One region of the Klebsiella sp. GFKo11 genome, then DNA from elsewhere that is predicted to be linked to it. Evidence: predicted binding sites of a transcription regulator. Region 1 holds the regulator's gene; each other region holds the start of a gene.
What was found. Region 1 encodes CRP, which controls carbon source genes, mostly activating them, when cyclic AMP is high. Its sites were predicted from a motif close to ATGTGANNNNNNTCACAT; they were not measured.
Positions count from the first base shown of each region.

Region 2: the regulator CRP is predicted to act here: its motif matches at 1,737-1,754, upstream of AC07P6_RS08880 (YfcZ/YiiS family protein).
Region 3: the regulator CRP is predicted to act here: its motif matches at 1,328-1,345, upstream of AC07P6_RS00260 (PTS mannitol transporter subunit IICBA).
Region 4: the regulator CRP is predicted to act here: its motif matches at 1,821-1,838, upstream of uxuA (mannonate dehydratase).

Region 1 covers NZ_CM151369.1:523,721-526,898, forward strand. Annotated here, with positions in the region: gene AC07P6_RS02375 (YccS/YhfK family putative transporter) at 1-1,428, opposite strand, end outside; gene crp (cAMP-activated global transcriptional regulator CRP) at 1,480-2,112, opposite strand; gene AC07P6_RS02385 (OsmC family protein) at 2,417-2,821, shown strand; gene AC07P6_RS02390 (phosphoribulokinase) at 2,877-3,178, opposite strand, start outside.
Region 2 covers NZ_CM151369.1:1,816,060-1,819,237, reverse strand. Annotated here, with positions in the region: gene fadI (acetyl-CoA C-acyltransferase FadI) at 1-1,188, opposite strand, end outside; gene AC07P6_RS08880 (YfcZ/YiiS family protein) at 1,348-1,632, opposite strand; gene fadL (long-chain fatty acid transporter FadL) at 2,004-3,178, shown strand, end outside.
Region 3 covers NZ_CM151369.1:54,261-57,438, forward strand. Annotated here, with positions in the region: gene AC07P6_RS00260 (PTS mannitol transporter subunit IICBA) at 1-1,184, opposite strand, end outside; gene AC07P6_RS00265 (DUF3302 domain-containing protein) at 1,719-2,090, shown strand; gene AC07P6_RS00270 (HlyD family secretion protein) at 2,094-3,178, shown strand, end outside.
Region 4 covers NZ_CM151369.1:642,536-645,713, reverse strand. Annotated here, with positions in the region: gene arcB (aerobic respiration two-component sensor histidine kinase ArcB) at 1-525, opposite strand, end outside; gene uxuA (mannonate dehydratase) at 675-1,739, opposite strand; gene mnmL (tRNA modification radical SAM protein MnmL/YtqA) at 1,883-2,818, opposite strand.

The DNA.
Region 1 (3,178 bases):
CGTGAGTAATTGCAGGGTATAAACCGCCGTGACGGTAAAACCAACCATTGCCCAGCCGTAGTTCTTACGAATAATCAGGTAGCTTAGCAGCGTGATGAAGAGCATGGCGGTCAGCGTATAGCCTTCAGGCACGTGGAAGTGTAGCGTCAGTCCGGCGATCACCAGTCCGGCAATCGTTCCAGCCGCCCGGTGAACAATGCGCACCCGCGTCGCGCCGTAGCCGTTTTGCGTCACGAACAGCACAGTCATCAGGATCCAGTAGGGTTTCGGCAGATGCAGTGCGCTGCCCATCAGGCTGGCGGCGCTCAGCATTACGCTGATGCGCGCGGCGTTGCGTAACGCCGGAGATTTAAACGACAGGTAGCTTTTTAGCGCTGGCAGCAGGGGTAAACGTCGAGTTTTATCCGCCATCAAGTTGCGCGTGTACAGAGGACGCTGGGTACGCAAAACCCGGGCGATACGGCTGAAGTGCCAGGCGCAGAACTGGCCGACCGGGTTATCCGGATGTTGCCAGGCAATTTTTTCCAGCGCGCCGATCTGTTTATCCATCTGAAAGCGCTGTGGGTAACGATGGTAGAGAAGATCGTCCGCCAACTCACGCAGGCGGGCGGCAACGGTTTGCGCATTCCAGCGAATCACTGCTTCTGCGTGACTGCGTTCCACCAGTTTCTGCACTTCTTCCGGCTGATGCAGGCTAACGGAGATATGTTCCTGTAAATCCAACCCCACCTGAAAAGCGCGCAACAGACGTTTGTGGTCGTTGCGTTGATTGGCCGCCAGCATATGCATCTGCTGGTAACACTGGGTAATCAGATCAACCACTTTCTGCTGGCGGTTAAGTAGCGGCGGCAGCGAGGTGGCCGGGTCCGTATGCTGGGTCAGCAGGCTGTATTTGGCCTCGCAATAGTTAGCCAGTTCGCGGTAGAGCAGGCTCAGTGACTCGCGCAGCGGTTGTTCGCGCCATAGCCAAAACCAGAACCAGTTAAAGACGCCATACCATAAGGTGCCGAGCGCGTAGATTAGCAGTGGCTCCCACACCGGCATGTTACCCGCAAGGCTGAGGGTAAAAATGGCGGCAATAAGTGAAGCAGGCAGTAGTCGCGCGTGCAGTGAACTGATTTCGGCAGTCACCCCAAGGATTAGCGCCAGACCAGTGAGAATCAGTGGTAGAGGGATCTCGCGTTGCAGCAGGAGCTGGACAATCAGGCTACAGCCAGCAAACAGGCAGCCGCCAATAATCAGGCGTTTAAAGAAGCGCTTATGTGGTGTGTCCAGACCGGCAATGTTGCAACAGGCTGGTACCAGGGAAAACAGTAAGCCCTGCTGTAAATGTCCGAGAAGAAGTCCGATTGCGACCGGCAGACACAACACCAGCGTTTGCCGCAGTGCGTAGTTGACTTCCGGGTGGTAAATCAGCCTGCGCCACATGAGGGGGAAACAAAAACGGCGTATTGCATAGCAATACGCCGTTTTGCCGACTTAACGGGTACCGTAGACGACGATAGTTTTACCGTGCGCGGAGATCAGGTTTTGATCTTCCAGCATTTTCAGGATACGGCCAACGGTTTCGCGGGAGCATCCAACGATCTGACCGATTTCCTGACGGGTAATTTTAATTTGCATACCGTCCGGGTGGGTCATCGCATCAGGCTGTTTTGCCAGGTTCAGCAACGTCTGGGCGATACGACCCGTCACGTCGAGGAAGGCGAGGTTACCGACTTTCTCTGACGTAACCTGCAGGCGACGTGCCATTTGCGAAGAGAGACGCATCAGGATGTCCGGGTTAACCTGGATCAACTGACGGAATTTTTTGTAGGAGATTTCGGCCACTTCACATGCGGTTTTCGCACGTACCCATGCACTACGTTCCTGACCTTCTTCAAACAGGCCTAATTCACCGATGAAATCGCCCTGGTTGAGGTAAGAGAGGATCATCTCTTTACCTTCTTCATCCTTGATGAGTACAGCCACGGAGCCTTTAACGATGTAGTACAACGTTTCTGCTTTCTCACCCTGGTGGATCAGCGTGCTCTTTGAGGGGTACTTATGAATGTGGCAATGAGACAAGAACCATTCAAGGGTAGGGTCTGTTTGCGGTTTGCCAAGCACCATGCGCGGTTATCCTCTGTTATAAGCTATCTCCAGATGCCGACACTACACGGCATCCGGGCATGCAATCGTATTAAATCCCTATACCTGGGAATCTGGCTGAAAATTTCCTGCAGCCTGTAATGTGAACTCCTCAGCATACATGCAGTGCATCAATGTATTACTGTAGCATCCCGATTGTTTTAGCATAGCTTTCGCCGCGTGTCTCCTGGTGTCTCGCTTCAGCATGACCTAGGTCGCCTTCCGTTGCGAGAATTGTTATGTGCGCGTAATCTGTCAGGAAAATTACAGCCCTGGAGTTAAATTTATGCAAGCGCGAGTGAAATGGGTTGAAGGGTTAACCTTCATTGGTGAGTCGGCTTCTGGTCACCAGATTCTGATGGACGGTAATTCCGGGGATAAAGCGCCTAGCCCGATGGAAATGGTGTTGATGGCGGCGGGCGGATGTAGCGCAATTGACGTGGTTTCTATCCTGCAGAAGGGACGCCATAACGTCACTAACTGCGAAGTTAAGCTGACTTCTGAGCGTCGCGAGGAAGCACCGCGTCTGTTTACCCATATCAATCTGCATTTTATCGTGACCGGTAAAGAGCTGAAAGATGCTGCCGTTTCTCGCGCAGTTGACCTATCGGCGGAAAAATATTGCTCGGTGGCGCTGATGCTGGAGAAAGCGGTAAACATAACTCACTCTTATGAAGTGATCGAGGGATAAGCCGAACGGCGCGAACTCGTCGCCCCGGCATGCGCTGCGCTACCGGGGTTTTTTGTTAATTGATTTTCCTGCCTTCCATTAGCCGCTCGACCAATGGCGCCATGATGAGCTCCATGGCCAGCCCCATTTTCCCTCCCGGCACCACTAGCGTGTTCATATGCGAGATAAACGAGCCCTGAAGCATCGCCAGTAGCCAGGGGAAATCGATATTCTGTAAGTTGCGGAAATGGATAACGACAAAGCTTTCATCAAGCGATGGGATTGCTTTGGCTGCAAATGGATTGGACGTATCCACCGTAGGTACGCGCTGGAAGTTGAGGTGAGTGCGTGAAAACTGCGGGGTGATGAAGTTGATGT
Region 2 (3,178 bases), 1.3 Mb from region 1:
GGCGGCAAAAGGATGACCATAGGCTATGGATCCGCCGAGCACATTGAACTTGCTCTCATCAACCTCTCCTGTTGCCTGTGAACGCCCAAGCACTTCACGAGCAAAGCGGTCACTCGCCAGACATTGCAAATTGGCCAGCGTCTGCGCGGCAAAGGCTTCGTGCATGTCAATCAGGGTTAAATCAGCCAGCGTAAGTCCTGCCCTTTCCAGCGCCAGCGGCGTCGACCATGCCGGTCCCAGCAGCATATCCTGCTGGACAGCAATGGCGCTGAAAGCGTAGCTGCGTAGATAGCCCAGCGGGACAAGCCCCAGCTCTTTAGCCCGGGATTCTGTCATCATAATCACCGCAGCCGCGCCATCGGTTAACGGCGTGCTGTTAGCGGCGGTCACGGTCCCGTGTTTACGATCAAAGGCTGGGCGTAACTTTTGGTAATCAGCAAGCGTTGAATTTTTACGAATATTATTATCCTGAACCAGCGGTTCACGGAAAGGCGGGGTATATGCCGTCATTACTTCTGCTGATAGTTTGCCCTCTTCCCAGGCCTTCGCAGCAAGCTGGTGCGAGCGAAGCGCTAGCTGATCCTGCTGTTCACGGGTAATACCCCAGGTTTTCGCCATCTGTTCAGCGGTGTCCCCCATCCGCAGGCCGGTGGAATATTCGGCGACCGCTGGCGGCACAGGAAGAAGATCGCGAAAGCGTAGGCGGGAAAAGAGCTTGAGGCGCTGACTCAGGGTACGTGCTTTATTCACGTCAACCAGGACGCGGGCGAATTTTTTGCTAACACCGATGGGTAACACGGACGAGGAGTCAGCCCCACCCGCGATGCCCGCCCGGATAGTCCCTGCCATCAGGCTTTCTGCGACGTTGGCCACCGCCTGAAAACTGGTCGCACAGGCGCGACTGACGCTATATGCATCGGTATGTACGCTCATGCCGGTTCCCAGAACAATTTCCCGAGCGATATTTGGCGCTTCCGGCATCTGCACAACCTGGCCAAATACCAGCTGCTCGATTATTTCCACAGGGATATCGCTGCGGGCCAGCATTTCGCCAACCACCAGCTTACCGAGATCAACGGCAGGAATGCCGTGAAACGCCGTCGCCTGTCGGGCAAACGGAGTACGTAAACCGCTGATGATAGCAATGCGATCGCCCTGGCGGGTGACTAGCGGTAATGCCTGACTCATAACACTCCCCTGTTAACCGGTAAAACAAAGTGGTCTGACCTGATAACAGTTTTAACCAATATTTTACATTAAGCCAATCGGGGAACAGAAAAAGTGGGAGCCAAAACACATTGGATAGAAAAGATAACGCCCCTGCGGAAAGGGGCGTTTGGGGAAAGACTAACGCAAGCCGAGCTGGAAAATCAGGGTTTCAGCTTCACAGCAGAATATGAAGTCGATATCCAGCTGTACGCCACCATCAACATCAGTAAAGGTCGGGTTGATTTTGCACGGCTCGGATTCAACGTTACGCGCTCTTTCGCTCAATGCGGCGAGCGTTTGCTCTGCTTCGGCACGGTTAGCGAACACGCGGCTGTAAGAGGCGGTGCAATCGGAGTTGTCCATTATGGTGCCAACATCCATACAGCAGCAAACCGGGGTTTCATCAGCACTGCATTTACTCATCGTAGATTTCCTCTGTATATGCACTCAAGGTGCCAGATAAATAATCTGTTTATTTTACGCCCGGCGAATAACTGCCTCCAGCCGTTAATTGTGGCAAATGAGATAAGTGAGCGAAATCACACTTAAAAATGATCCAAAACAAAAATCCCCCATTTCGAACATGAGGTACAACAGCAAATTTGCCAGCTGGATCGCGTTTTTCGTATCACAATTGAAAAAACTTATAAACAAACTTGCAACATATCATCTGGTCAGACCTATACTCAGCGCACTGGTCTGATTTCTCTGTCGTAAAGCAGACCCTACACTTCGCGCTTCTGTTACGGCATGTAACATTGTTTAAATAAAAATAACTCAATGAGGTTATGGGCATGAGCCAGAAAACCCGCTTTACCCAATCTGCCCTTGCAGTGGCTGTAGCAATTGTTTCAACACAGGCCTGGTCAGCAGGCTTTCAGCTAAATGAATTCTCTTCATCCGGCCTTGGTCGCGCCTATTCCGGTGAAGGTGCTATTGCTGATGACGCGGGAAACGCCAGCCGTAACCCGGCGTTAATTATGATGTTTGATCGCCCAACCTTCTCTGGTGGCGCTATTTTTGTCGATCCTGATGTCAACGTGAGCGGTAGTTCAGTTATCGGTAACGATGCCAGCCAGGACAATATTGCACCAACCGCATGGGTGCCCAACCTGCACTTTGTCGCGCCGATTAATGAGCAGTTTGGTTGGGGTGCCTCCCTCACTTCTAACTATGGTTTAGCCACAGAGTTCAACAATGATTTTGCCGCAGGCTCAATGGGCGGTACTACTGACCTTGAAACCTTAAACCTCAATTTGAGCGGTGCATATCGTCTTAACGATCACTGGAGTTTTGGCCTGGGCTTCGACGCCGTATATGCCCGAGCCAAGCTGGAGCGCTATGCAGGTGATTTACCGGAAATTATTGGTGCGCAGCTGCCCGGCATGGTGCAGGAAGGCAAACTCTCCCCGGCGCAGGCAGCCGCGATTGGTCAGCAGGCTGGCGGTATCAGTCGTGATACTCAAATCGCTCGCCTGAAGGGGGATGAATGGGGCTTCGGCTGGAATGCCGGTATTTTATATGAAGTCGATAAAAACAACCGCTACGGCTTTACCTATCGCTCTGAAATCAAAATTGATTTTGACGGCGATTATAAGAGCAGCTTGCCGTCATCACTTAATCCTATCAATTCAGCACTGGGTCTCGGACTGCCGTACGGCACCGGTGGTTCCACTATTGGCGGCTCTTTGACATTGAACCTGCCAGAAATGTGGGAAATCTCAGGCTATAACCGCGTGGCGCCAAAATGGGCCGTTCACTACAGCCTGGCTTATACAAGTTGGAGCCAGTTCCAGGAGTTGAAAGCAACCAAAACTAGCGGTGGCGAAACGCTGTTCTATAAAGATGAAGGTTTTAAGGATTCCTATCGTATCGCTCTGGGCACCACCTATTACTATGACGATAACTGGACTTTCCGTACCGGTATCGCCTTTGATGATAGCCCGGTCCCGGCTTCCAATCGTTCTAT
Region 3 (3,178 bases), 470 kb from region 1:
CCCATAGCACTGGAACCCATACCGGCGTCGCAAGCCACGATGATTTTACGCACGTGGCTCAGGTCGTTAGCGACATCGCCGGCGGCCAGCGGAGTGGCTGCGCCTTTGGACTGCGCTTTCATATCCTGCATGCGACGGGTCGCTGCATCGATATCGTCTTCTTCTTTAACCTTGCTGGTTTTCAGCAGAACGGCTGAAACTACGAAGGAAACGGCCATCGCAGCCACAATCGCGGCGATGTTAGCGAAGTAGGCACCTTTTGGCGTCATCGCCAGCACGGCCAGGATAGAACCCGGAGAGGCCGGAGAAACCAGACCGCCGTTAAGGATAGTTAGGGTGAATACGCCGGTCATACCGCCGAGGATAACGGCCAGAATCAGGCGCGGGTTCATCAGCACGTACGGGAAGTAGATTTCGTGAATACCGCCGAGGAAGTGGATGATTGCCGCACCGCCCGCAGACTGTTTAGCGCTACCGCGACCAAAGAACATGTATGCCAGCAGAACGCCCATACCCGGACCCGGGTTAGCTTCAATCAGGAAGAAGATCGATTTGCCAAGGTCATGCGACTGCTGAATACCCAGCGGCGAGAAGATACCGTGGTTGATGGCGTTGTTGAGGAACAGGATTTTCGCTGGTTCAACAAAGATGGACGCCAGCGGCAGCATGTCGTGGACAACCATGAAGTTAACGCCCGCCGCCAGAATTTTGGACAGGACTTCAACTGCAGGACCAATGCCGAGGAACGCCAGGATGGCGAGGATCATCCCGATGATGCCGGCAGAGAAGTTGTTCACCAGCATTTCGAAGCCGGATTTGATTTTGCCATCAACCCAGACGTCAAAACGTTTAATCGCCCAGCCGCCTAGCGGACCGGCAATCATTGCACCGAGGAACATCGGCATATCTGCACCGACGATCACGCCCATGGTGGTAATTGCGCCGACCACGCCGCCGCGCTCGCCGCCAATCAGCTTACCGCCGGTATAACCGATCAGCAGCGGCAGCAGATAGGTGATCATCGGACCAACCAGCTTCGCCAGCGTTTCGTTCGGTAACCATCCTGTCGGAATGAATAATGCGGTGATAATACCCCACGCGATAAACGCGCCGATATTTGGCATCACCATGTTGCTGAGGAAACGACCAAAGCTTTGCACTTTGATCTTGATATCGGATGACATAAAACACCCCTTCTTCTGTTTTTGCTATCGGCAGGCTGAAAGCCCGAGGCTCGTTGTTAATGTGGCGGCAGAGGTAGCCGGACCCTGTTTGATAGTGCGAAATCTGGCACTGAATCGTTAAGCTGTCCAGTCGCTGGACTTTTGTGTGATACAGATCACATGAATATAGGTGACTGGTAGGTGTATGTAGTGATCGTTGTCACAAAATGTATGTGTAAAAAAACAACAACTGGGCATTTTCGAGGCAATTAAGGGGTTTTGTGTGATGTGCATCGCATATTATCTTTGAGTGTTTGTTATTTATTTGTGATGTTAATCACAAAATATTTTGATCTGGATTTCTCCTGGTGTGATCTCCGGCAGGTTATGCCGCATTCAGCGCGAGAGCGTGTAACTGAGTAACTCGATCCGCTAAAGAACATTTTAGTCGCCAATGGCGAAAATGAAATCGGTGAATTATGCTCAATCTGTCGGCCGTTTTTTATCTGCCACAAAACAAATCCTATTAATAATTAGCGTAAATCCGAGGAAAGTATGTTTCTCAATTATTTTGCGCTCGGCGTTCTGATCTTCGTTTTTCTGGTGATTTTTTATGGAATCATCATTCTCCATGACATCCCTTATTTGATTGCGAAGAAACGCAACCACCCGCACTCGGATGCGATTCACGTTGCGGGCTGGGTGAGTCTGTTTACTTTGCACGTCATTTGGCCGTTCTTATGGATCTGGGCCACGCTTTATCAACCGGAACGCGGTTGGGGGATGCAGCACCGGCGGGATGGCGTGCCGCCTGAAGCGACAGAAGAAGAGGGTGAAATTAGCGAACTTCGCCAGCGCGTCAGCGCACTCGAACAGCGAATAACCGGTCTTCAACCGTCAGCCCAACCCCCTTCGGTGGAGAAATAACTCATGGATCTGCTGATTATTTTAACCTACGTGGCGATTGCCTGGTCGATATTTAAAATATTCAAGATCCCGGTAAATAAATGGACGGTTCCCACTGCGGCGCTGGGCGGGGTATTTATTGTTAGCGCGCTTATTTTATTAATGAACTACAACCATCCTTACACCTTTACCGCGCAAAAAGCGGTTATTTCTATTCCGATTACCCCGCAGGTGACCGGGGTGGTTAGCAGCGTCACGGATAAAGCAAATCAACGGGTTAAAAAGGGTGAAGTGCTATTTACCATCGACCCGGTACGCTATCAGGCGCGGGTCGACAGGCTCCAGGCCGACCTCGTCACCGCACTTCACGGCATCAACACGCTGAAAGCCCAGCTTTCTGAGGCCCAGGCAAACACCACGCGCGTCTCGGCGGAGCGCGATCGGCTCTATAAAGACTATCAGCGTTATCTGAAGGGCAGCCAGGCGCGGGTAAACCCGTTTTCGGAAAGTGATATCGATAACGCCCGGCAAAACTACCTGGCCCAGGATGCGATGGTGAAAGGATCGGTCGCGGAGCAGGCGCAAATCCAGAGTCAGCTCGACAGCATGGTTAACGGCGAGCAGTCGCAGGTGGTGAGCCTGCGCGCGCAGCTGGCGGAGGCGAAATATAACCTCGACCAGACCACCGTGCGTGCGCCTAGCGACGGCTATATCACCCAGGTTTTGATTCGCCCTGGAACCTATGCGGCCTCGCTGCCGCTGCGCCCGGTGATGGTGTTTATCCCACAGCAAAAACGGCTGATTGTGGCGCAGTTCCGGCAAAATTCGTTGCTCAGACTTGAGGCGGGCGACGATGCTGAAGCGGTGTTCAACGCGCTGCCGGGACAGGTCTTCCACGGCAAGCTGGTCAGTATTTTGCCGGTGGTGCCGGGGGGAACGTATCAGGCACAGGGCACGCTGCAAGCGTTGACGGTCACGCCGGGTACCGACGGCGTGCTGGCAACCATCGAACTCGATCCCAATGCCGCCGTGGACGCGCTACCTGACGGCATTTACGCCCAGGTGGCGGTTTATTCCGACCACTTCACCCACGTTTCGGTGATGCGCAA
Region 4 (3,178 bases), 120 kb from region 1:
TTTATCTTCATTACGATAGAAAACTAAATCCGGAGACGCATCAAGGAAGGAGCGCAGGAAGGAGGATTGCTGCTCAAGCTGAATTTGCGCCTCTTCACGTTCCTTCATCTCAATTTTCAGTTGCTCAAGCGTCGTTTCACGTTCTGCTTCAGCTTTTTCACGTTCGCCGATTTCCTGATTAAGCTGGGCGATGTTGTCCTTAAGCTGCACATTCAACTTGAGATCGCGCTCGCGCATCTCCTCCAGCTTCTCCACTAGCCGCGAGAGACGCTGCCGGGACTCTTCCAGTTGCTCAACAACGACCGAGAGGAAATAGACCGCCCACGGGGTAATCAGCAGGCCAAAGAAGATGGAGCGGATAACATCAATACTTTCTACCTGGCCGTGCAGCACCATGGTCACGGCCATTTGCACCACAATCGCCAGTACCACCAGCGCAAGGGCCAGCAGCATGGAAAAGCGCACCAGACCCAACTTCATCATCAGGTCAACATAATACTGCGCCAGCATACGGATTTGCTTCATAGGAGATTCCTTCGCGACAACTTCGCACAATAATACTCAATTCTGAGCAAGACGCTGTAAGTTGTGCAAAAAATGCGGGAAGGATTGTGTTACGCGGCTGACCCTGGATTACAGTCAGCCGGAATATAGATTGGAAACAGGACTGGTCGTTAGCGCTTACTGAGTGCTTCCCATAGCCCTTTGAGGTAGGTTACTCCCAGCGCGCGATCGTACAACCCGTAGCCTGGACGCCCTGTTTCTCCCCAAATAAAGCGCCCATGATCCGGACGGATATAGCCGCTAAAACCATTGTCATAGAGCGCCTGCATCACTTTGTACATATCTAAAGAGCCAAATTCTGATGGGTGAGCGCACTCATAAAAGTCTTTGTCTTTGATGAGGTTTATATTACGCACATGGGCAAAATGGATTCGCTTACGGCGGGTAAACTCGGCCAGAATCGAGTAGACATCATTAGCCGGGTCTTCCGCGATAGAGCCGGTACAGAGCGTGATGCCATTCGCCTCTGAATCCACCGCCCGACAAATCCAGTCCAGATCGTCACGATTTTTCACCACTCGCGGTAGACCAAAAATTGAGTACGGCGGATCGTCCGGATGAATAGCCATTTTCACCCCCACCTCTTCACAAATAGGGATCACTGCATTCAGGAAATAGACCAGGTTTTCGCGCAGTACTGTGTCATCAACATCTTTATATTGAGCAAACAGGTCCTGAACTTTTGCCAGCCGCTCTGGTTCCCAGCCCGGCAGCGCAAAACCATTCGAATTTTCCAGAACCTCTTTCACCACCTCTTCAAGACTCTTATCAATGTCTTTCTTCTCAAAAGCCATCGTCAGGGAGCCATCCGGCAGAACATAGTTCATGTCCGTCTTCATCCAGTCAAAAACCGGCATGAAGTTGTAGCAAATGACCTTAACGCCAAACTGAGCAAGATTGCGGATAGTTTGCTGATAATTGGCGATATAACGATCGCGGGAAGGTAAACCGATCTTAATATCATCATGAATGTTGACGCTTTCAATGACTTCCATTGTAAGCCCAGCGGCATGGGCTTGCTTCACCAGATCCTCAATTTTATCAACTGGCCAGACCTCACCAACGGCGACATCATAAAGTGCGCCTACAACACCTTCTACACCCGGAACCTGGCGAATATATTCCAGAGAGACCTTATCTTCATCTGGACCAAACCAACGCATTGTCATCTGCATACGAAACCACCTGAGTCAATGTTATCAATAAGCAATAGCCTACTACCATACCAGTTTTCATAACCAGAGATATATTGACGATAGTGACAAAGATCACATTACTTTTTGCAGGCTGTCGTGAAAGAGACTCGTGACGTTTTTCATTATTTCGTGGTTACCGGAGATACCCAGCCAGGACCGATGGCTGAGCCCTGGACACCGTGCTGATTAAGGTATTTATCCAGCTCAACCATCCCGGTCCAGCGGTTCTCACACCACAGCGGTGCCAGCAGCGTCGGACGACGGGCACTGGCAGAAATACGGTGATAAATAATCTCAGGTGGGGTATGGCGAATCATCTCTCCTGCAGTGACCGTATAGTCGTCCAGTTCAATACCGTTCAACCTTCCGGCTTCCCACGCTTTTGCCATGATGCTGCCCTTCACAATATGAAGTGGATGCAACTTAATACCATCAACGCCGGTTTCAACCACCCGATCCAGGGTTTGCAGGCAATGATGCTGCCCCTCTCCCGGTAGCCCGACAATCAGATGTGAACATACTTTCAGACCACGTTCACGCGCCAGTCGGGTCGTGTGCTGATAGCAGGCAAAATCGTGACCGCGATTTATCCGATGCAGCGTTTTATCATGTGCGGTTTGCAGCCCAAGCTCCAGCCATACTTCATAACCCAACTCCCGATATTCGCTAAGTAAATCCAATACTGCTTCAGGCACACAGTCCGGGCGAGTGCCGACGCACAGCCCAACCATATTGGCCTGGCTCACCGCTTGCTGATACATGGAGCGCAGTACCTGAACTTCAGCAAAAGTGCTGGTGTAGGCCTGAAAATAAGCCAGATAGCGCTGAGCGCGATTAACCCGCTGCGCCTGATACGCCAGCTGTTCGGCAATCGAAATATACTGCTGTTGTTCATCAGCGAAAGATGCCACATTACAAAATGTGCAGCCGCCACGACCAATCGTGCCATCGCGATTTGGACAGCTAAATCCACCATGCAGCGTCAGTTTATGAACCTTTTCGCCATAACGACGCGCAAGATCCCCACCAAACATATTGACTAATTTTTGTAACTGCATAATCTGATAGACCGGCCTTAAGAAAAGGGCCAAGCCTGCCATTTTTAGCTACCGACGGCGATGACCTGGATCAATCGTCAACGCGGCCGCTTACCTCATTGCATAAACACTCAAGATAACCGCAATTTAATTCACATTCATAGTGATGAGTTTTCCTTATACATAGACTCTGGTTTTGCCATTATCTTTGTCAGGACATAAAACAGTATTACTTTCCGCAATTCACATAAAAAGCAGTCAAATAGTCTGAGATAAAAAAACTATTCAGCACAGACCGATAATCTTGTGCCATCGATATAGTGAGACAGATCACACTCAATTATGCCGTCGGTTACGTTTCAGCAGCATTCGAAATGTCAT